DNA from 4 places in the Paradevosia tibetensis genome. Region 4 is predicted to be linked to each of the others. Evidence: predicted binding sites of a transcription regulator. Region 4 holds the regulator's gene; each other region holds the start of a gene.

Region 1 (4,735 bases), 2.0 Mb from region 4:
GTCGCTCATTGCGCAGCCTCAAGGTCATGGCCCGCGAGGGCCCCGCGATGGCCGTGCTCGCGCCGGTCCTCGCAATGGTCGGTGTCCGAGCACACGAACATGTGCCCGCCCCTGTCATCGAGCACCACCTCGTCGAGATAGACGCCCGTTGCCCCGCACAGCGCGCAAGGCTCGGAGAATTTCTGCACCTCGAACGGATGGTCCTCGAAGTCGAGGCTGACCACGTTCGTATAGGGCGGCACCGCATAGATCCGCTTCTCGCGCCCTGCCCCGAACAGCTGAAGCGCCCCGGTCATGTGCATCTTGGGATTGTCGAACTTGGGGGTCGGGGACGGGTCCATCACGTAGCGCCCCTCAACCTTGACCGGATAGGCATAGGTCGTGGCGATCTCGCCATGCTTGGCGATGTCCTCGTAGAGCTTCACATACATCAGCCCATATTCCTCGAGCGCATGCATTTTCCGCGTCTCGGTCTCGCGCGGCTCGAGGAAGCGCAGCGGCTCGGGGATCGGCACCTGGTAGACGAGGATCTGGCCCTCGCTCAGCGGCACCTCCGGAATGCGGTGGCGCGTCTGGATGATCGTGGCGTCCCTCGTATGGGTGGTGGTGGCCACCTCGGCGGTCTTGGCGAAGAACGCCCGGATCGAGACCGCATTGGTCGTGTCGTCCGCGCCCTGGTCGATGACCTTGAGCACGTCGTCCGGCCCGATCACCGCCGCCGTCACCTGCACGCCGCCCGTGCCCCAGCCATAGGGCATGGGCATTTCGCGGCTGGCGAACGGCACCTGGTAGCCGGGAATGGCGATCGCCTTGAGGATCGCCCGGCGGATCATGCGCTTGGTCTGTTCGTCCAGATAGGCAAAGTTGTAGTTCGCAATCGCGCCGCTCATTCGGCTGCCTCCTGCATCTCGTCCCGCGCCACGCGCGCATCGTGCTCGGCCCGCAGCCGCCGGATCAGGTCCAGCTCGGCCTGGAAGTCCACGTAGTGCGGAAGCTTGAGGTGCTCCACGAACCCGGTGGCCTGCACGTTGTCGGAATGGGAAATGACGAATTCCTCGTCCTGCGCCGGCGCCACGATGTCCTCGTCGAGCTCGCGCGCCCGCAGCGCCCGGTCGCAGAGCGACATGGCCATGGCCTTGCGCTCGGCCTGCCCGAACACCAGCCCGTAGCCCCGGGTAAACTGCGGCGGCACATTGGCCGAGCCCTTGAACTGGTTGACCATCTGGCACTCGGTGACGCGGATGCGCCCGAGCTTGAGCGGAAAATCCAGTTCCGCCACTTCCAGCTCCACCTCGACCTCGCCGATGCGGATTTCGCCGACGAACGGGTGGGTGCGGCCATAGCCGCGCTGCGTCGAGTAGCCGAGCGCCAGCAGGAACCCTTCGTCGCCGCGCGCCAGCGCCTGCAGGCGCAGGTCGCGGTCGAGCGGGAATTGCAGCGGCTCGCGCGTCAGGTCGCCGATCTCGCCATCCTCGGCCCCTTCATTGCCGAACCCGGTATCGGGCTCGACCAGCCCTTCGTGGGCGAGGAGGTCGGTAACGCGCGGCATGGCCGTATCGCCCGCATCCTGCATATCGGGCTCGGCCACCTCCGCGCCCGCGGCGAGCTCCGGGTCGAGCAGGCGGTGCGTATAATCGAAGGTCGGCCCCAGCACCTGCCCGCCGGGCAGGTCCTTGAACGTCGCCGAAACGCGGCGTTCGACCAGCATGGCGCTGGTATCGATGGGGTTGGAATAGCCGAAGCGTGGCAGCGTCGTGCGATAGGCGCGCACGAGGAAGATCGCCTCGATCAGATCGCCCCGCGCCTGCATGATGGCCAGAGCGGCCAGTTCGCGGTCATAGAGCGAGCCCTCGCCCATGGCGCGATCGACGGCCAGCCCCAGTTGCTCGACGATCTGGTCGATCCGCAACGCCGGCACCGAGCGGTCGCCACGGCGACGGTCGGCAAGCAGCTTGTGGGCATTGGCAATGGCGGCTTCGCCACCCTTTACGGCAACGTACATCTACGCCTCCACAATCCGCGTCGTCCGCGGCAGCCCGACCACCTGGCCGGCGCCCGCGAACAACACATCCACGCCGCACGGGAACAGCTCCCGATTGAGCGCCCACTGCGCGATGAAATCCTCGGTGATGCCCGCAATCGCAAGCGTCTCGGTATCCTTGATGCCGGGCCCGGTGATCGTTCGCCCCGCGCCCTCAAAGCTCTCCACCGCCAGCACCACCGTCGTCGACCGATCCGGATACTCATCGGTTCCAATGGCAAACGCGTCGAGCCTCGGCAGCGTCCCCCACCCGCTCACCAGCGCAAAATCCGCCTCGCGCGGATCGCCGACGATCGGCGCCCCGGTGTGGAACTTGAGCCAGGCCACCACGGCCTCCGACCCCGCCAGCGTCTCATCCAGCCAGACCGGGCAGTCGTGATCGGCCACCGTCAGCGCGACCGCCGCCACTTCCGGCGACAGCGGCGCCGGCGGCATCGCCTCCACATCGATCGGCCGCCTGAGCCCCGGACGCGAAAGCGCGTCCATCACGGAGCGGAACACCGACTGGGAATCCTTGACCAGGTCCGCGAACCCGCCATCGAGAACGAGATTGTCCATCAATCCTCTCCGCGCACCATGGTGAAGAAGTTGACGCGCGTCGCCGCCGTCTCGGCCCGGCGCTGCGCATCGGCCTCCGATGCCGCCTGCTCCAGCAACGCGACCGCTTCCATCACGCGCTGCCGCGCCTCGGTCTGCCACAGCGCATCGAGCGTGGCCGCAACCACCGCCTTCTCGCCATCGCGCCCGAGCGCATAGGAATGCCCGATCTCGCCACCCGGGAGCCGCACCGTCGCCCGTGTCACCGTCGCTTCACCGAGATTGAAGGGCGATCCGCCCCCGCCCGTCCGCCCGCGCACCATGACAAGGCCGGTTTCCGGCCCGCGCACGCGCTGCGTCTGCGGCTTGTCGGCCCATTCATCCCAGATTTCCGCCAGCGCCCGCGTCGGCGCAGCGGCCAGGGCCGCCATCACCCGCTGCCGCTCGGCGTCCCGTTCGCTCTTCAAACTCGTCTCGGCCACTCGGCCCTCCACTTGTCTATTTCACTAGACAACTATATGATGCAAAGCCCCTGATAGGCTGGTTTTGTGAAGCAAGAATGACAGGCGAAAAGAGTCTAGACAAGAGTGGTGGAGTGGCACTCTGGCGGCGCGTGGCCGATGACATCCGGCTCGACATCAACGGCGGCAGGTTCATCGATGGCGGCAAGCTCCCCACCGAAGGCGAGCTGGCAACCCGCTTCGACGTCAACCGTCACACCGTCCGCCGCGCTCTCGCGGTGCTTGAGGAAGAAGGCATCGTCCGCGCCGAACAGGGCCGCGGCCGCTTCGTCCGCGCCGCCCGGCGGCTCAGCTACCCCATCGGCCGCCGCACCCGCTTCTCCGCCGGTCTCGCCGGCCAGGCCAGCGACGTCCACGGCGAACTCCTCGAATCCCGCATCGAGACCCCGCCCCTTCCCGTGAGCAAGGCCCTCGGCCTCACACCCGCAACCCGCGTATTGCGTATGGAAAGCCTCTCCTTCGCCGACGGCCGCCCCCTCACCCGCGCCACCACCTGGACCGGCCCCTCCACCCGCTTCCCGGCCTTGGCCGACGACTTCCGCGAACTGGGCTCGATGACCGCCGCGCTCCGCCGCGCCGGCATCACCGACTACACCCGCCAGGAAACCCGCATCTCGGCCCGCTACGCCGAGTCCTCCGAAAGCCACCAGATGGGCCTCGCCCCCGGCGCCGTGCTCCTCGTAGGCACCTACGTCAACCGCGACCAGGACAGCGTGGCCTTCCAATACACCATGACGAGGTTTGCTGCGGATCGCGTGGAACTGGTGGTGAGCGCGGAGTAGCCGCTCACCAACAACTGGATCGAAACACCTCCCCCCTTGCGGGGGAGGCCGGGAGGGGGTGAGCCCCATTCACAAAGCTCTCCCCTCCCTCCCCCTTGTGGGGAGGGATAGAGGGTGGGGGTAAGCCAGAAACTCCGCGCCCTCCTCACCCCCACCCCTGTCCCCTCCCCACAACGAAGAGGGAAACCCGCCTGCACGATCACGCCTCACAACAAAAAAGGCCCCGAAGCGAAACGCTTCGGAGCCCCGAAATTCCATTCAAATTTTACCGTTTCAGCCGGCGGCGGTATAGGCCGTCTTCACCTGCGTGAAGAACTCCTTGGCGTAGGTGCCCTGTTCCTTGGGGCCGTAGCTCGAGCCCTTGCGGCCGCCGAACGGCACGTGGAAATCGACGCCCGCCGTCGGCACGTTGACCATCACCATGCCCGCTTCCGAGTTGCGCTTGAAGTGCGTCGCGTACTTGAGCGAGGTCGTCACGATACCGGCTGAAAGCCCGAATTCCGTGTCGTTCGCAGTCGCGAGCGCTTCCTCGTAATCCTTGACGCGGATCACCGCCGCCACCGGCCCGAAGATCTCCTCGCGAGAAATCCGCATCTGGTTGGTGGCTTCCGTGAACAGCGTCGGCTGCAGGTAGAAGCCTTCGGTGTCGCACTTGACCAGTTCGCCACCCACGGCAAGCTTGGCGCCTTCCTTCTTGCCGATCTCGATATAGTCGGTGTCCTGCTTGAGCTGGCTGGCGTCCACCACCGGCCCGATATCGGTGCCGGCCTTGAGCGCATCGTCCACCTTGAGGCTACGCACGCGTTCGCTCAGCGCGGCCACGAACGCGTCGTGGATGCCTTCCGTCACGATCA
Region 2 (4,735 bases), 940 kb from region 4:
CGTCCGAGCCCGACCATGGAGCCAAGCGTGGCGGTCGGCGGTTGCACGCCCAACCCGAGGAAGGACATCGAGGATTCCAGCAGGATCAGAGACGAGAACGTCATGGTCCAAACCACGATGATGGGTGAGGCGATGTTGGGCAGCACGTGCTTGAAGAGGATGCGCCCGTGCGAGGCCCCTGCGGCTGTGGCTGCCTCTACGAAGGGCATGCGGGCGACCGAGAGCACCTGGGCACGCACGATGCGGGCATAGGTTTCCCACCCGGCGATGCCGATGACGCAGACGAGCACCGGCAGCGAATTGCCGAGCATGGCGATGGCGAGCAGCGCGATCAGGGTGAACGGCACGGCGATCTGCACGTCAACGAGCGCCATGATGATCGCGCCGATCCGGCCACGGGCATAGCCGGCGACGATGCCGAGAATGCCGCCGAGGAACAGGCTGATGAAGCTGCCGATGAGCGCGATCAGCAGGGTGAACTGAAGGCCGTAAAGGGTGCGCGAGAGCAGGTCGCGCCCGAGCTGGTCGGTGCCCAGCAGGTGGGCGGAGCTGGACTTGGCGAAACCGACCGGAGGCTTGAGGCGCGCCAGCAGCGTCTGCGCATTGGGATCGTAGGGCGCCAGCGCCGGCCCGAAGATGGCGAGCAGCACCACGATTGCGAAGAGCACCAGGCAGATCCGCATGAGCGGACCGGCTTTCTGCCAGAGCCGGGCAAGGCCCGTGGCGCGGCGGCGGCGGGTCGTGCCGGCAGTATGCAGGCGCGGGAGCGGGGCGGCGAGATCGGTCATGTTGCGGCTACCTTCACGCGAGGATCGATGGCGGCGTAGATGAGATCGACGATGACGGAGGTGGTGACGACGAGCGCGGCGATGAGGATGACGCCGAACTGGAGCACCGGATAATCGCGGCCGATGGTGGCCATCACCACAAGGTCTCCCACGCCCTTGGTGGCAAAGACCGCCTCGACCACCACGCACCGGGCCACCATTCCGGCGACCTGCAGGCCAATGACGGTGACCACCGGAATGGCGGCGTTGCGCATGGCGTGCTTGCCGATGACGAGCGTCTCGGAAAGGCCTTTGGCGCGGGCGGTGCGCAGGTAATCCTGGCCGAGTACGTCGAGCATGGCGTTGCGGGTGAACCGGACGATTTCGGCCAGCATCGGGGCGGCGAGGACGATTGCCGGCATCAGGAAATGCAGGGGCGTCGCATCACCGGAACTGGGGAACCAGTGCAGGTTGTACGAGAAGATGAGGATCATCGCGATGGCCAGCACGAAGTTGGGCGTGGCGTAGCCCACGAAGGCGAGGCTGGTGATGGCCGAACCGATGACGTTCCTGCGCTGCAGCGCCGCGACGATGCCGAGGGGCACGCCCAGCGCTACCGAAAGCGCCAGGGCGTAGGAGAAGAGCAGGAGCGTGTTGGGCAACCGCTCGGCATAGATCTGCATGACGGGGCGGCGCTCGTAGAGGCTGAGCCCTAGGTCGCCGTGCAGCAGGCCCTGGACGAAGCGGGTGAACTGCACCCACAGGGACTGGTCGAGCCCGAACTGGCTGACGATGGCGGCCTTGGTCGCCGGGTCGATGCCCGGCGGCAGCATGTAATCCATGGCATTGCCGGAAAGCCTGGTGGCGAAGAACACCAGGACGATCACGGCCAGGAGCGTTGCAACAGCTCCCAGGATGCGGCGCCCGAGGAAATCAAGCACTTTGGCGCTCCGCCTCGGCGGCGAGGTCGATCTCGGTGAAGGGACGGAGCGGGGAGACCCAGCGCTGCTCGCCCGACCTGCGGAACGGCACGCGGACGAAGAACGGATCGTTGCCGAAGACTTCCACCTCCATGGTGCCGTTCTCGATAGTGAGGATGGCATAGGCCGCCGCGGTCTGCGGCATGGTGGTGAAGCGCTCGCTCAGCGACTGGATGGTGACGTGCTGGACGTTGGCGACGTTGGTGATGGTGTTCCAGTGCACGTGGCCCGAGAGCCAGGCGGCGGCGCGGCCGGTGGCCTCAACCGCTTCACGCACGGCGGAATGGTCCGGGTAGGTCGAGTAGTGCGGGTTGCGCTGGAAATAGTAGTTGCCGATCTGGGAGTGACCCGAGAGCGGCACATGGGTGGCGATGATCGCCGGGCGTTCGTCGGCATTGAGCGCATCGACCAGCCAGGGCAGGCCCGCCGCGGTCAGCGGAAAGCCGACGCCCATCTCGATCTTGACGCCCGGCTGCCAGAGGATGAGGCGCATATCGCCAAGATCGATGACGCTGCTGGCCATCGACTGGCCGAAGATCGCCTCGTTGTCGGCGACCGAGAGGTTGACGACGTCGTGGTTGCCCAGGACGTGGGCGCGCGGGCCGTTGAACCGGGCGAGGGCGGTCGCCACTTCACCGGCCGAGCGCATGTCGGTCTCATGGTCGGTGTCGGAGATATGGTCGCCCAGGTCGAGCAGCAGGTCGGCGCCGACGGCATTGGCGTGATCCACGAAGCGTTCGAGCACGGGCAGGCCATTCCAGTCCGCGGCCTTGGTGTGGGACTGAGGCCCGTGGTGGATGTCGGTGACGATTGCGATCTTCATGATGGCCCCATTGTCTGCCGCCGGAGGTCCGGCTCGTTGTGTGTGAGAATGGGTAAGGGGCCTCTGTGACGGTATGATGAAAGTTTCTCAATATCATCGATGTTGACATTGAGCTTGTCTCAATTCACCTTCCGCCGACCTGAACGGGAGCATGACGTGGATTCTCTCAACTTCGACGCGGCCGGCTATCTCATCGACCTGGACGGCACGCTGATCAGCGGCCGGCAGGCGCTGCCCGATGCGCTATGGCTGCTCGAGCAGGTCGCGGGCCGCTTCATGCTGGTCTCCAACGATGCCGAACATACGCCCGAGCAGCTCTCCCGCATGTTGCGGCCGCTGGGCCTGGCGATCCGTCCCGAACGGATCGTGCTGGCGGGAATGACGGCGGTGGACACCATCGCAACTGACTATCCCGGCGCGAGCGTCATGCTGCTGGGCAGCTCGTCGCTGCGCGCCTATGCCCGTCACAGGGGGCTCTGGCTCGATGGGCCGAAAACCGATGTCGTGCTGGTGATGCGCGACCGAAAGTTCAGCTATGCCAAGCTCGCGGCGGCCGCCGATGCCGTCCATCGCGGCGCGCGGCTGGTGGCGGCGTGCCCGGACACCAGCCATCCCGGCCCGCTTGGACAGCCGGTGCCCGAGACCGGAGCGCTGGCAGCGGCCATCCTGTCGGTGGCGGGGCCGGCGCCGATGCGGGTCATCGGCAAACCGGAACCCATCCTCTTCGAGGCGGCCTGTGCGCGCCTTGGGATTGTACCGCGCGATGCGGTGATGGTCGGGGATAACCCGGCCACGGACGGCCAGGGCGCCTCGCGCCTGGGCATGACCTTCTGGCAGGTTCGCCACGGGCGGCTGCGCGGCAATCTCAACCTCGTGCATTCCGCCCTTCCCGAGGCGGTGCCCGCGTGATCCCTGTTCCCGGCGAGAGAAACGATGGCCGATAACGACAAGCAAACCGCCACCACCGGCCTCGAAGGCGTGCTCGACCGCATCCGCGTGATCCGCCGCGACCTGCCCCCCACGGCGGGACGCATCGCCGATTTCGTCCTCAACAACGCCAGCGACGTCGTCCACATGTCGGTGACCGAAGTCGCCGAAGGCGCGGGGGCCAGCGAGGGCAGCGTGGTGGGCTTCTGCCAGCTGCTGGGCGCGCGCGGCTTCCAGCAGATCAAGATCGCACTCGCCCGCGACCTGGTGCAGCCGGTCCAGTTCATCCACGAGGACCTGACGCCCGCCGACGATATCGGCACCGTGGTCGACAAGATCTTCCAGTCCGACCTCCAGGCGCTGACCGATACGCAAAAGGCCCTCGACCGCAACGAGATGGCGCGCGCCGTCGCCACGATCCGCAAGGCCAAGCGGGTAGAAGTCTTCGGCATCGGCAGCGCCGCGCCCATCGCCGAGGACACCAACTACCGGCTGCTGCGCATCGGCATCATGAGCCGGGTGAGCGTGGACAGCCACGTGCAGGCCATCACCGCCTCGCTCGCCGACAAGGACGTGGCTGTGATCACCATCTCCCATTCGGGCAGCACCACCGAGACGCTGGCGGCGACGCGGCTCGCCAAGGAGGCAGGGGCCACGACCATCGCTGTGACCAATTTCGGCAAGTCGCCGCTACTGGCCTATACCGACATCGTGCTCAACACGCTGGCGCGCGAGACCCAGTTCCGCACCGAGGCCATGACCAGCCGCATCGCGCAACTGGCCATCATCGACACGCTCATCGCGTGCCTGGCGTTGGCAGACTACGAGCGGGCGGTTTCCACCATCGGCAGCACGTTCGAAGTGCTCTCGACCAAGCGGCTCTAGAGGCCGCGGCAGGATTCCCGGACCTGCAGGCGCGGCGGCACGCGCACGATGCGCGGCGGTCCGGCATTCTCGCCCGAGATCCGGGCCAGCAGCAGTTCGGCGGCGTTGGCGGTGATGGCGGCGACGTCCTGGGTGAGCGAGGTGATGCTCGGCTTCCAGCCTTCGGCCGGATGAAAGCCATCGAAGCTGGCGACCGATACGTCCTCGGGTACGCGCAGCCCCATGTTCTTGAGCCCCGCCATCGTGCCGAGCAACTGCGCGATGTTAATGCAGGCGATCGCCGTGGGCGGGGAGGGCAGGGTCATCAACTGCTGCACGGCGGTAAAGGCGTGGTCGTACTTGTAGACCGGCCG
Region 3 (4,735 bases), 2.2 Mb from region 4:
AGAGCGTCATGTCGTCGCCCGAACCCACGGCCGTGATGCCCTCGGTGCCGAAGCGGATCTCGTTGGCCAGCAGTTCGGCCGGGAACGGCACTTCCGCCAGGATCTTGCCATCCGCATCGACGTGGTAGAGCGCGTGCGGCACGAGCTTGTCGCTATTGCCTTCCGAGGCGAGCCAGAAGCCGCCCTTGCCGTCGAGCGCGATGCCCTCGAGGTCGAGCTTCTGGGCAGCGTCGCCCCCACGGGTCACCACCGTCTTGTGGGTGATGCGGGCGGGCGTGGCATTGGCATCGATCGTGTAGATCGAGGGCTGGGCCGAAAGCACGCTGTCGCTGACGGCGTAGAGGATGCCGGGCTTTTCGGCATCGCCCACAAGGGCCGAGAGCGCCGCCCAGCCGATGGGACGACCCTTTTCGTCCATGTCCGAGATGATCTGCGGGAACGCCGCCTCGCCTTCGGCGAGCTCATAGACCATCACGTGCGAGCCGATGAGGCCGTCGCCGCGCAGGTCGGCTTCGTTGGCGGTGGCGATGAGGTTGCGCGAGGGGATCGCCACAATGCCTTCGGGCGAAATGCCCGAGGGGAGCGACTGGATGTATTCGGGCGCCGCGTCCGGCCCGTTGTCCTTGTAGACGGCGACGAGCGAGGAACGCTCCTCGGTCACGAAGATATAGGTGGTGTCGCCGAACTTGGCCACTTCAAGGCCTTCCGGCTCGACGCCCTTCTTGTTGCGGGCATCCGGATAGTGGCCGAGCTGGGCGGCGGTGTCGTCGAGCTGCGTGCCCGAATCCCAGAGCAGCGTGCCGTCTTTCTTGAAGATCGAGAAGCCGCGCGAACCGCCCTTCCAGTCGCCTTCATTGGCGATGGCGAAGCGATCGTTGTCGATCCAGTGGACGGCATCCGGCTCGCGGGGCACGTCTTCCATCTTGCCGGTGAACTTGAGGGCGCCGTCCTTCTTGGTGTCCACGCCTTCGAGCGAGACCGAGCCGGCCGGGAAATTCGCCGTCACCGTGCCGGTCTTGCCGTCGATGATGACGATGTGGTTGTTCTCCTGAAGCGTCAACGCGATTTCGTCATTGCCGTTGAAATCCACGAATTCCGGCTCGGGATCTTCCGGCGCGATGGCGGCGAGGCCCGTTACGTCCACCTTCTTGACGCTGGCCGGATCGACCACGCCGTCCTTGACCGAGACGATCACCACATAGCCTGCCGGCATCTGCGGGATGACGCCGTCATTGAGGTCTTCGTCGCGCTCGTTCTCGATGGCGATGGCCACGAGCGTTCCCGCTTCGTTGTGCGCGGTGGAATCGGGCTGGCCGCCCAGGTCGATGGTGGTATCGACGGTCTTGCTGGCGATATCGACCACGGCGAGCTTGCCCGAAGGGTTCGCCTTGCTCTCGGAGGTGTTGACGCCCACATAGGCCTTGGCGCCGATGATGGTCACCGAAGTGGGTTCTCCATCGAGCGAAAGGAAGCCGAGCGGCTTGGGCGCCTTGGGATCGGTGATATCCACAAAGCCGATTCCGCCCGCCGGGCTATCCGAATAGACCAGCGTATTGCCATCTTCGCTCGCCACGATGATTTCGGACGAGGTGGCTTCCGCCGCTTCGTTGTTCTGGGCAACCGGGAAGCTGGAAATGCGGTTGAAGACCTCCGCCGCCATGATCGGCGTGGTCGAGACCATCAGCGTGGCCAGCAGTGCCGGCAAAAGACGTTTAGTATGCATGGAAGAGCCCTCCGGTGATCAATGAGGGCCCGCAATAGGCATGCGGCGCTACGGGGTTGTGACACGGCGATGACGCTTCCGTGACACTCCACCGCCCTCCCGCCGCCCAAGGAGTAACGATGATGAAATGGCTCGCCGCGCTCGCCGGACTGATGGTGATCCTCTTCGCCGGAGCGCCGGCCCATGCGGCCGACGCCTGCGCGACGCCGGGCAAGTTCGTCTTCGCCAACGTCGCCACCCAGCGCGCCGCCATCCCACCCCGGGAACACACGACCTATGCCGCCCTCGGCCTGCGCGCCAAGCGCAACGGCTGTTCGCTCGCCATCGTCTGCACGCCCGCGGTCACGGGCGAGGATCGCTACAAGATCGCCGGCCAGCGCTGCGCCGCCGTTCGCCAGGCCCTCGCCCGCTACGAACGCCGGCCCGAATTCCGCAGGGCCATCCAGGACTCGATCGAAAAGCTCCCACCCAAGGGCCTGAACTTCCCCGCCGGCTCGGTGGTCGTGATCCTTCGCTAGTCGCGGCTGCATATACATTCACCCCCGCCGCACCTATATTGCGCAACGAGAACAAAAAGAGATTCGTCAATCCCGCATGCCCGCTGAACCGCAAAGACTCGCCCCGTCCGCAGGAGGCCCGATTACCAGCCAGCTCGGCCGGCGCGGACCTGACTATCTGCAGGGGCTCAATGAAGAGCAGCGCGACGCCGTCCTGACCATCGACGGGCCGCTGCTGGTTCTCGCCGGCGCGGGTACGGGCAAGACGCGCGTCCTCACCACCCGCATCGCCCACATCCTTTCCACCCGCAAGGCGCGCGGCTCGGAAATCCTGGCGGTGACCTTCACCAACAAGGCCGCCCGCGAGATGAAGGAGCGCATCGCCAGTCTCGTCGGCTCCTCGGTCGAAGGCATGCCGTGGCTGGGCACGTTCCACTCCATCGGCGCGCGTATCCTGCGCCGCCATGCCGAACTGGTGGACCTCAAGCCCGCCTTCACCATTCTCGATACCGATGACCAGATCCGGCTCATCAAGCAGCTCCTCGAAGCCGAGAACATCGATGAGAAGCGTTGGCCGGCCCGGCAGTTCGCCGGCATGCTCGACGACTGGAAGAACCGGGGCCTGCTTCCCCGGGACGTGACCCCCGCCGAGAGCGGCTTTTACGCCAACGGCAAGGGCGCCAAGCTTTACGCCGACTACCAGGCGCGCCTCAAAACCCTCAATGCCGCCGATTTCGGTGACCTGCTGCTCGAATGCATCCGGCTCTTCCGCGAGAACCCGAAGGTGCTCGAGGAATATCACCAGCGCTTCAAGTACATGCTGGTGGACGAGTACCAGGACAGCAATGTGGCCCAGTATCTCTGGCTGCGCCTGCTCGCCCAGGGGCGCCCGGCCAACGAGGCCAATATCTGCGTGGTGGGCGACGACGATCAGTCGATCTACGGCTGGCGCGGCGCCGAGGTCGACAACATCCTGCGCTTCGAAAAGGATTTTCCGGGCGCCAAGGTGATCCGGCTCGAGCGCAACTATCGCTCCACCGCCAATATCCTGGCGGCCGCCAGCCATCTCATCGCCCATAACGAGGGCCGGTTGGGCAAGACCCTACACACCGATGTCGCCGAGAAGGGTGAGACGGTTGCCGTCACCTCCGTCTGGGACAGCGAGGAGGAAGCCCGCCAGATCGGGGAAGAAATCGAGCAGTTCCAGCGCCAGGGCGAAACGCTCAACTCCATGGCGATCCTGGTGCGCGCCTCGTTCCAGATGCGCGAATTCGAAGAGCGCTTCATAACCCTGGGCCTCAACTACCGCGTAATCGGCGGCCCGCGCTTCTACGAGCGCAAGGAAATCCGCGATGCGCTGGCCTATTTCCGTCTCGTGGCGCAGCCCGCCGACGACCTGGCCTTCGAGCGCATCGTCAACACGCCAAAGCGCGGCCTGGGCGACTCCACGCTCAAGATCCTCTTCGATGCCGCCCGGCACCAGAACGTGCCCCTGCTCTCGGCGACGCGCATGCTCATCGAGACCGAGGAGCTCAAATCCAAGCAGCGCACCACCCTGCGCGACCTCGTGGGACAGTTCGACGATTGGTCCGAACGCCTGCGCACCATCCCGCATGCCGAACTCGCCGAGCAGATTCTCGATGAGAGCGGCTATACGGCCATGTGGCAGAACGACAAGTCCGCCGACAGCCCGGGGCGCCTCGAAAACCTCAAGGAACTCGTGCGCTCCATGGAAGAATTCGAGACCATGGGCGGCTTCCTCGAGCACGTCGCGCTGGTCATGGACCGCGACAGCTTCGAGGCCGACGACGCCGTTTCCATCATGACGCTGCACTCGGCCAAGGGCCTCGAGTTCAACACCGTCTTCCTGCCGGGCTGGGAGGAAGGCCTCTTCCCCCATCAGCGCTCGCTCGACGAATCCGGCCGCGCCGGGCTCGAGGAAGAGCGGCGCCTCGCCTATGTCGGCATCACCCGCGGCCGCAAGCGCGTGCGCATCAGCCTGGCCCAGAACCGCCGCATCCACGGTCTCTGGCAATCGGCCATCCCCTCGCGCTTCCTCGATGAACTCCCCGCCGAGGTGGTGGAGGTCAAGGACACCGGCTCTTCCTATGGCGGCTACGGCTATGGCGGGCGCACCGCCAACCGCTTCCAGTCGGTCGACCCCTTCGAGAGCGTCTACGAAACCCCAGGCTGGCAGCGTGCCCGCGCCCAGCAGGCCCAGCGCAAGGGTTCGGGCCCGCTCACCATCGAAGGCGAGCTGGTTGCACGCTCCGTCGATCTCGGCCCCGGCTCGGGCTACAAGGTCGGCGACCGCGTGTTCCACAATAAGTTCGGCTACGGCGAAATCGCCGCGCTCGAGGGTAACAAGCTCACCATCGATTTCCAGACCGGCCGCAAGAAGGTGCTGGATAGCTTCATCCGCAAGGCCTGAAGCCCAGAGCCTGCGGCTCCCCACTCTCAATCCCTCCCCACAAGGGGGGAAGCGTTGGGGCACTCTCGAGCCAGCAGGTCTCCC
Region 4 (4,735 bases):
TTGCCGTGCCGCCAACGTCCCTCGCGCGGCCTGTAGGCACCGGGCCAGCCGGTTCGACCACAAGGCCACCCCGGCGGGTTCGAGAATCTCGTCGTTTCGGATCTCGATCATGGTGGAATCGAGCCCGCGCCCGTCCCCGTGATGTTCGAGCGTATAAGTCACTCCGTTCAATGCTGCATAGGGTTCGTTCCAGCCGATGTTGAGCGCCCGGTCCTCATCGAGGAGCGCATCGCGCAATGCGGCCGTGAAAGCAGGGTTGGTGCCGTGGATGAGCCCGATCGGCCATGGCCGCGGCACGTCCTTGTAGACCGGTGTGAACGAATGCACCGTCACCAGGATGGTCTCCCGCCCGGCCGCCTTGCGCCGGTCCAGTAGCGCGCCGATGGCTTGATGGAACGGGGTATGGAACGCCACGATCCGGTGCGCCCGTTCGAGCGGGTCGATTTTCGCATTGCCCGGTATCGTCGTGCGTTCGCTGATGGCGGGGATGAGATCGGGTGCTTCATGGTCGCGGTTGGCGTCGATGATGAGCCGGCTCACCGTCGAATAGACCAGGGGCGCGTCCAGCGCCTCGAGTAGCCCCAGCGCCACCGAAAGTGCCCCCGGATCCCAGGCGATATGGCTCACCCGCTCGCTCGGCTTGAGGCCGAGATCGCCATATTCGGGTGGGATGCGGTTGGAGGCGTGATCGCAGACCAGCACGAAGGGGGAGGACCCTTCGGCGTTGTTGACCTGAACCGGCTGCAGTCTCGACCCATCCATGAGAGACACGCGATTTTTGTTCGGTTAACGTTTGCAACAGTTGTTCCGTATCGGCGATATCTGTCAATATTGAAATTGTCGTTTCAGCGTCTGCGAGGGGGATGACCGTGGAAAGTCCGAGCGTCGAGGCCCGTATCCACGAAGCCAACCACCGGCTCACCGCCGCCGAGAAGCGCGCCGCGCGCGGGCTGCTCGCCAATTACCCCACCATCGGCCTGGCCCCGGTCGCCGAGTTCGCCCAGCAAAGCGGGGCCAGCGCCGCCACCGTCCTGCGCTTCATCGCTCAGCTCGGGTTCAAGTCCTATCCCGATTTCCAGCGGTGCCTGCGCGAGGAGCTGGAGGAACGCGCCAAGTCGCCCCTGCAGCGCAGCCTCGCCGCCGTCCGTCACCAGACCGCCATCGGCGACTTCCTGGGCGATTTCTTCTCGCAGGTGACCTCCAACATGCACGCCTCTGCGGCGCGCATACCCACCTCCGAGTTCGAGGCCGCCAGCGCCCGCCTCGCCGATCTCAAGCGGGGCTGCCATATCGTGGGTGGCCGGTTCACCGATGCCATGGCCAGCTACATGGAAGCGCATCTGCGTCTCGTGCGCCCCGGCGTGCGCCGCCTCGATGGCCGTCCCGCCGCCCGCAACGACCAGCTGCTCGATATCCGCGCCGATGACACCGTGGTGCTTTTCGATATCCGCCGCTACGACGCCGACCTGCTCGAGGTCGCCGCCAGTCTGGCGGCGCGTCGCGCCTTCATGGTGCTCATCACCGATGAGTGGATTTCCCCGCTCTCGCGCTACGCCAAGATCGTGCTGCCCTGCCGCATCGCGGTCGATCGCACCTGGGATGCCAACACCGCCATCTTCGCGCTCACCGAGGCCTTGATCGCGCGCGCCACCGAACTGGCCTGGCCGAGCGCGGAAAAGCGGATGGGCTCGGTCGAGCACAATTAGCCTCGGCGGGAAGAAGCGCGCCGGCAGAGACCCACCAGCGCGCTTTAGTCTCAGCTCGCCGCCGCGAACTGCTCGTCGAAGGAATAGCCGGCGCCACGTACCGTGCGGATCGGGTCGGCGCTCTTGCCGCGATTGATGGCCTTGCGCAGCCGTCCGACATGCACGTCCACGGTTCGCTCGTCCACATAGACGTCGTTGCCCCAGACGCCGTCGAGCAGTTGCTCGCGCGAATAGACGCGGCCGGGGTGACGCATCAGGTATTCGAGCAGGCGATATTCCGTCGGCCCCAGATGCACCTCGCGGCCGGAGCGGCGCACGCGGTGGCTGGTGCGGTCCAGCTCCAGGTCGCCCGCCTTGAGTACGGTGGTGACGAGTTGGGGGTTCGACCGGCGCAGCAGCGCGTTGATGCGGGCCAGGAGCTCCGGGATGGAGAACGGCTTGACGACGTAGTCGTCCGCGCCCGTCGCCAGGCCGCGCACGCGCTCCTCTTCCTCGCCGCGCGCCGTGATCATGATGATCGGCACGCGGGCGGTTTCCTCGCGGGCGCGCCAGCGGCGGCAGAGCTCGATGCCCGAAAGGCCGGGCAGCATCCAGTCCAGGAGGATCAGGTCGGGGATCTTCTCGCGCATCTGGTCGGCGGCTTCATCGCCGCTCGCCGAGGAGAGCACGGTGAATCCTTCCGCCTCGAGGTTGTAGCGCATCATCAGCGCCAGATCGGCCTCGTCTTCGACGATCATGATCGTTGCAGGCATTTCAGCGGTTCCGGGTGGGGGAAAGGCTGGGGGTTCGCGAGATTACTCGCGAACCTGGGTCCGGTGGAGGTCTTCGACGTCGCCCGAGAGATACCGGCCGGTGTCGAGATAGAAGGCGGCCTCGGCGATGTTGGTGGCGTGGTCGCCGACGCGCTCGAGGTTCTTGGCGCAGAACAGCAGGTGCGTGCACTGCGTGATGTTGCGCGGATCCTCCATCATGTACGTGAGCAGTTCGCGGAAGATCGAGGTGTAGAGCGCATCGATCTCGTCGTCGCGGTTGCACACGGCAATCGCGGCCGCCCCGTTGCGGGTCGAATAGGCATCGAGCGCCGCCTTGAGCTGGGCCAGGATCAGGTCCGTCATGTGCTTGAGCCCGTTGTAGAACTTGGGCGCGAGCGACAGGCCTTCGATCTGGAGGGCGCGGCGCGAGACCTGCTTGGCCATGTCGCCGACGCGCTCGAGGTCGTTGGCCACGTGGATCGAGGTGATGATCGAGCGCAGGTCCGTGGCCATGGGCTGGCGGCGGGCGATCATGGAAACCGCGGTTTCGTCGATCTTGCGCTGCATCTCGTCGATGCGCTTGTCGGCGGCGACCGTCTGGCGGGCGAGGTTATGGTCGAGCTTGAGCAGCGCCGTGGTGGCGTTCAGCACGGCCGCTTCCACCTCCCCGCCCATCTCGGAAATCGACCGGGCCAGCTGGGTCAGCTCATCCTCGTAGGAGGAGACGATGTGTTCGCTCTGTAGGGTGGGCATCTAGGGCTCCTTAGCCGATACGGCCAGTGATGTAGTCCTGGGTCTTCTTGTTGACCGGATTGGTGAAGATCTCTTCGGTGACGCCTTCCTCGATCAGCTTGCCGAGGTGGAAGAACGCCGTCTTCTGGGAAACGCGGGCGGCCTGCTGCATCGAGTGCGTCACGATCACGATGGTGAAGTTCTCGCGCAGCTCGTCGATGAGCTCTTCGATGATGGCGGTGGCGATCGGGTCGAGCGCCGAGCAGGGCTCGTCCATCAGCAGCACTTCGGGCTTGGTGGCGATGGCGCGCGCAATGCACAGGCGCTGCTGCTGCCCGCCCGAAAGCCCGGTGCCCGGGGAGTCGAGGCGATCCTTGACCTCCTCGAACAGGCCCGCGCGGCGCAGCGAGGAGACGACCACTTCATCCATCTCGGCCTTTGTGCGGGCCAGCCCATGGATGCGCGGGCCGTAGGCCACGTTCTCGTAGATGGACTTGGGGAAGGGATTGGGCTTCTGGAACACCATGCCGACACGGGCGCGCAGCTCGACCACGTCGATATTGCGGTCATAGATGTCGTCGCTGTCGAGCAGGATCTCGCCGGTCACTCGGCAGGAGTCGATGGTGTCGTTCATGCGGTTCAGGCACCGCAGGAACGTCGACTTGCCGCAACCGGACGGGCCGATGAGCGAAGTCACGCGGTTACGCTCGATGTCGAGGTTGACGTCGAACAGGGCCTGCTTCTCCCCGTAGAAGACCGAGACGTCCTTGCCGCGGATCTTGACGGGAACGGTGCTTGCGGGCGCCGGAGCGGTGTCGAGGGTCATAGCTTCACTCATTTGTCGGTCCTACCAGCGGCGTTCGAAGCGTTTGCGAAGGATGATGGCGGTGATGTTCATCACGGCAAGGAAGGCCAGCAGCACGATAATGCCACCGGAAGTGCGTTCCACGAAGGCGCGTTCGGCTTCGTTGGACCACATGTAGATCTGGACGGGCAGGGCGGTCGCCGGCTGCAGCGGGGTCGCCGGATAGTCCGCCACGAACGCCACCATGCCGATGAGGAGCAGGGGGGCGGTTTCGCCCAGGGCGCGGGCGAGGCCGATGATGGTGCCCGTGAGCACGCCGGGCATCGCCAGCGGCAGCACGTGGTGGAACACCATCTGCATGCGCGAAGCGCCCAGGCCCAGCGCCGCCGAGCGGATGGAGGGCGGCACCGAGCGCAGCGCGGCGCGGGTGGCGATGATGATGGTCGGCAGCGTCATCAGTGAGAGCACGAGCCCGCCCACGATCGGCGCCGAGCGCGGCATGCCCATGAAGTTGATGAAGACGGCCAGGCCGAGGAGGCCAAAGACGATCGAGGGGACGGCGGCCAGGTTGTTGATGTTGATCTCGATGATGTCGGTCACCCGGTTCTTGGGGGCGAACTCCTCCAGATAGATCGAGGCGGCAACCCCGATCGGCAGGGCGACGATCAGGACGATCAGCATCATGTAGGCCGAGCCGACCATGGCCACGCCCAGGCCCGAAGCTTCCGGGCGGCTGGAGG

The links. Region 4 encodes PhoB, which activates phosphate uptake and scavenging genes when phosphate is short. Its sites were predicted from a motif close to TGTCATNNANCTGTCAT; they were not measured.
Region 1: a site for PhoB is predicted at 3,127-3,143, ahead of phnF (phosphonate metabolism transcriptional regulator PhnF). Genes of this name have one in related genera too.
Region 2: a site for PhoB is predicted at 2,636-2,652, ahead of FNA67_RS08180 (HAD-IIA family hydrolase). Genes of this name have one in related genera too.
Region 3: a site for PhoB is predicted at 1,793-1,809, ahead of FNA67_RS14835 (esterase-like activity of phytase family protein). Genes of this name have one in related genera too.

What each region holds. Positions count from the first base shown of each region.
Region 1 is NZ_CP041690.1:3,172,880-3,177,614, forward strand. Features, by position in the region: gene phnK (phosphonate C-P lyase system protein PhnK) at 1-9, opposite strand, end outside; gene FNA67_RS15495 (alpha-D-ribose 1-methylphosphonate 5-phosphate C-P-lyase PhnJ) at 6-890, opposite strand; gene FNA67_RS15500 (carbon-phosphorus lyase complex subunit) at 887-2,002, opposite strand; gene phnH (phosphonate C-P lyase system protein PhnH) at 2,003-2,599, opposite strand; gene phnG (phosphonate C-P lyase system protein PhnG) at 2,599-3,060, opposite strand; gene phnF (phosphonate metabolism transcriptional regulator PhnF) at 3,174-3,881, shown strand; gene FNA67_RS15520 (aldehyde dehydrogenase family protein) at 4,155-4,735, opposite strand, start outside.
Region 2 is NZ_CP041690.1:1,710,693-1,715,427, forward strand. Features, by position in the region: gene FNA67_RS08165 (ABC transporter permease) at 1-788, opposite strand, end outside; gene FNA67_RS08170 (ABC transporter permease) at 785-1,708, opposite strand; gene FNA67_RS22110 (metallophosphoesterase family protein) at 1,701-2,570, opposite strand; gene FNA67_RS08180 (HAD-IIA family hydrolase) at 2,727-3,479, shown strand; gene FNA67_RS08185 (MurR/RpiR family transcriptional regulator) at 3,504-4,382, shown strand; gene FNA67_RS08190 (LacI family DNA-binding transcriptional regulator) at 4,379-4,735, opposite strand, start outside.
Region 3 is NZ_CP041690.1:3,024,990-3,029,724, forward strand. Features, by position in the region: gene FNA67_RS14835 (esterase-like activity of phytase family protein) at 1-1,723, opposite strand, end outside; gene FNA67_RS14840 (hypothetical protein) at 1,843-2,241, shown strand; gene FNA67_RS14845 (ATP-dependent helicase) at 2,318-4,651, shown strand.
Region 4 is NZ_CP041690.1:769,548-774,282, forward strand. Features, by position in the region: gene FNA67_RS03750 (N-formylglutamate amidohydrolase) at 1-762, opposite strand, end outside; gene FNA67_RS03755 (MurR/RpiR family transcriptional regulator) at 870-1,706, shown strand; gene phoB (phosphate regulon transcriptional regulator PhoB) at 1,757-2,458, opposite strand; gene phoU (phosphate signaling complex protein PhoU) at 2,501-3,211, opposite strand; gene pstB (phosphate ABC transporter ATP-binding protein PstB) at 3,222-4,028, opposite strand; gene pstA (phosphate ABC transporter permease PstA) at 4,038-4,735, opposite strand, start outside.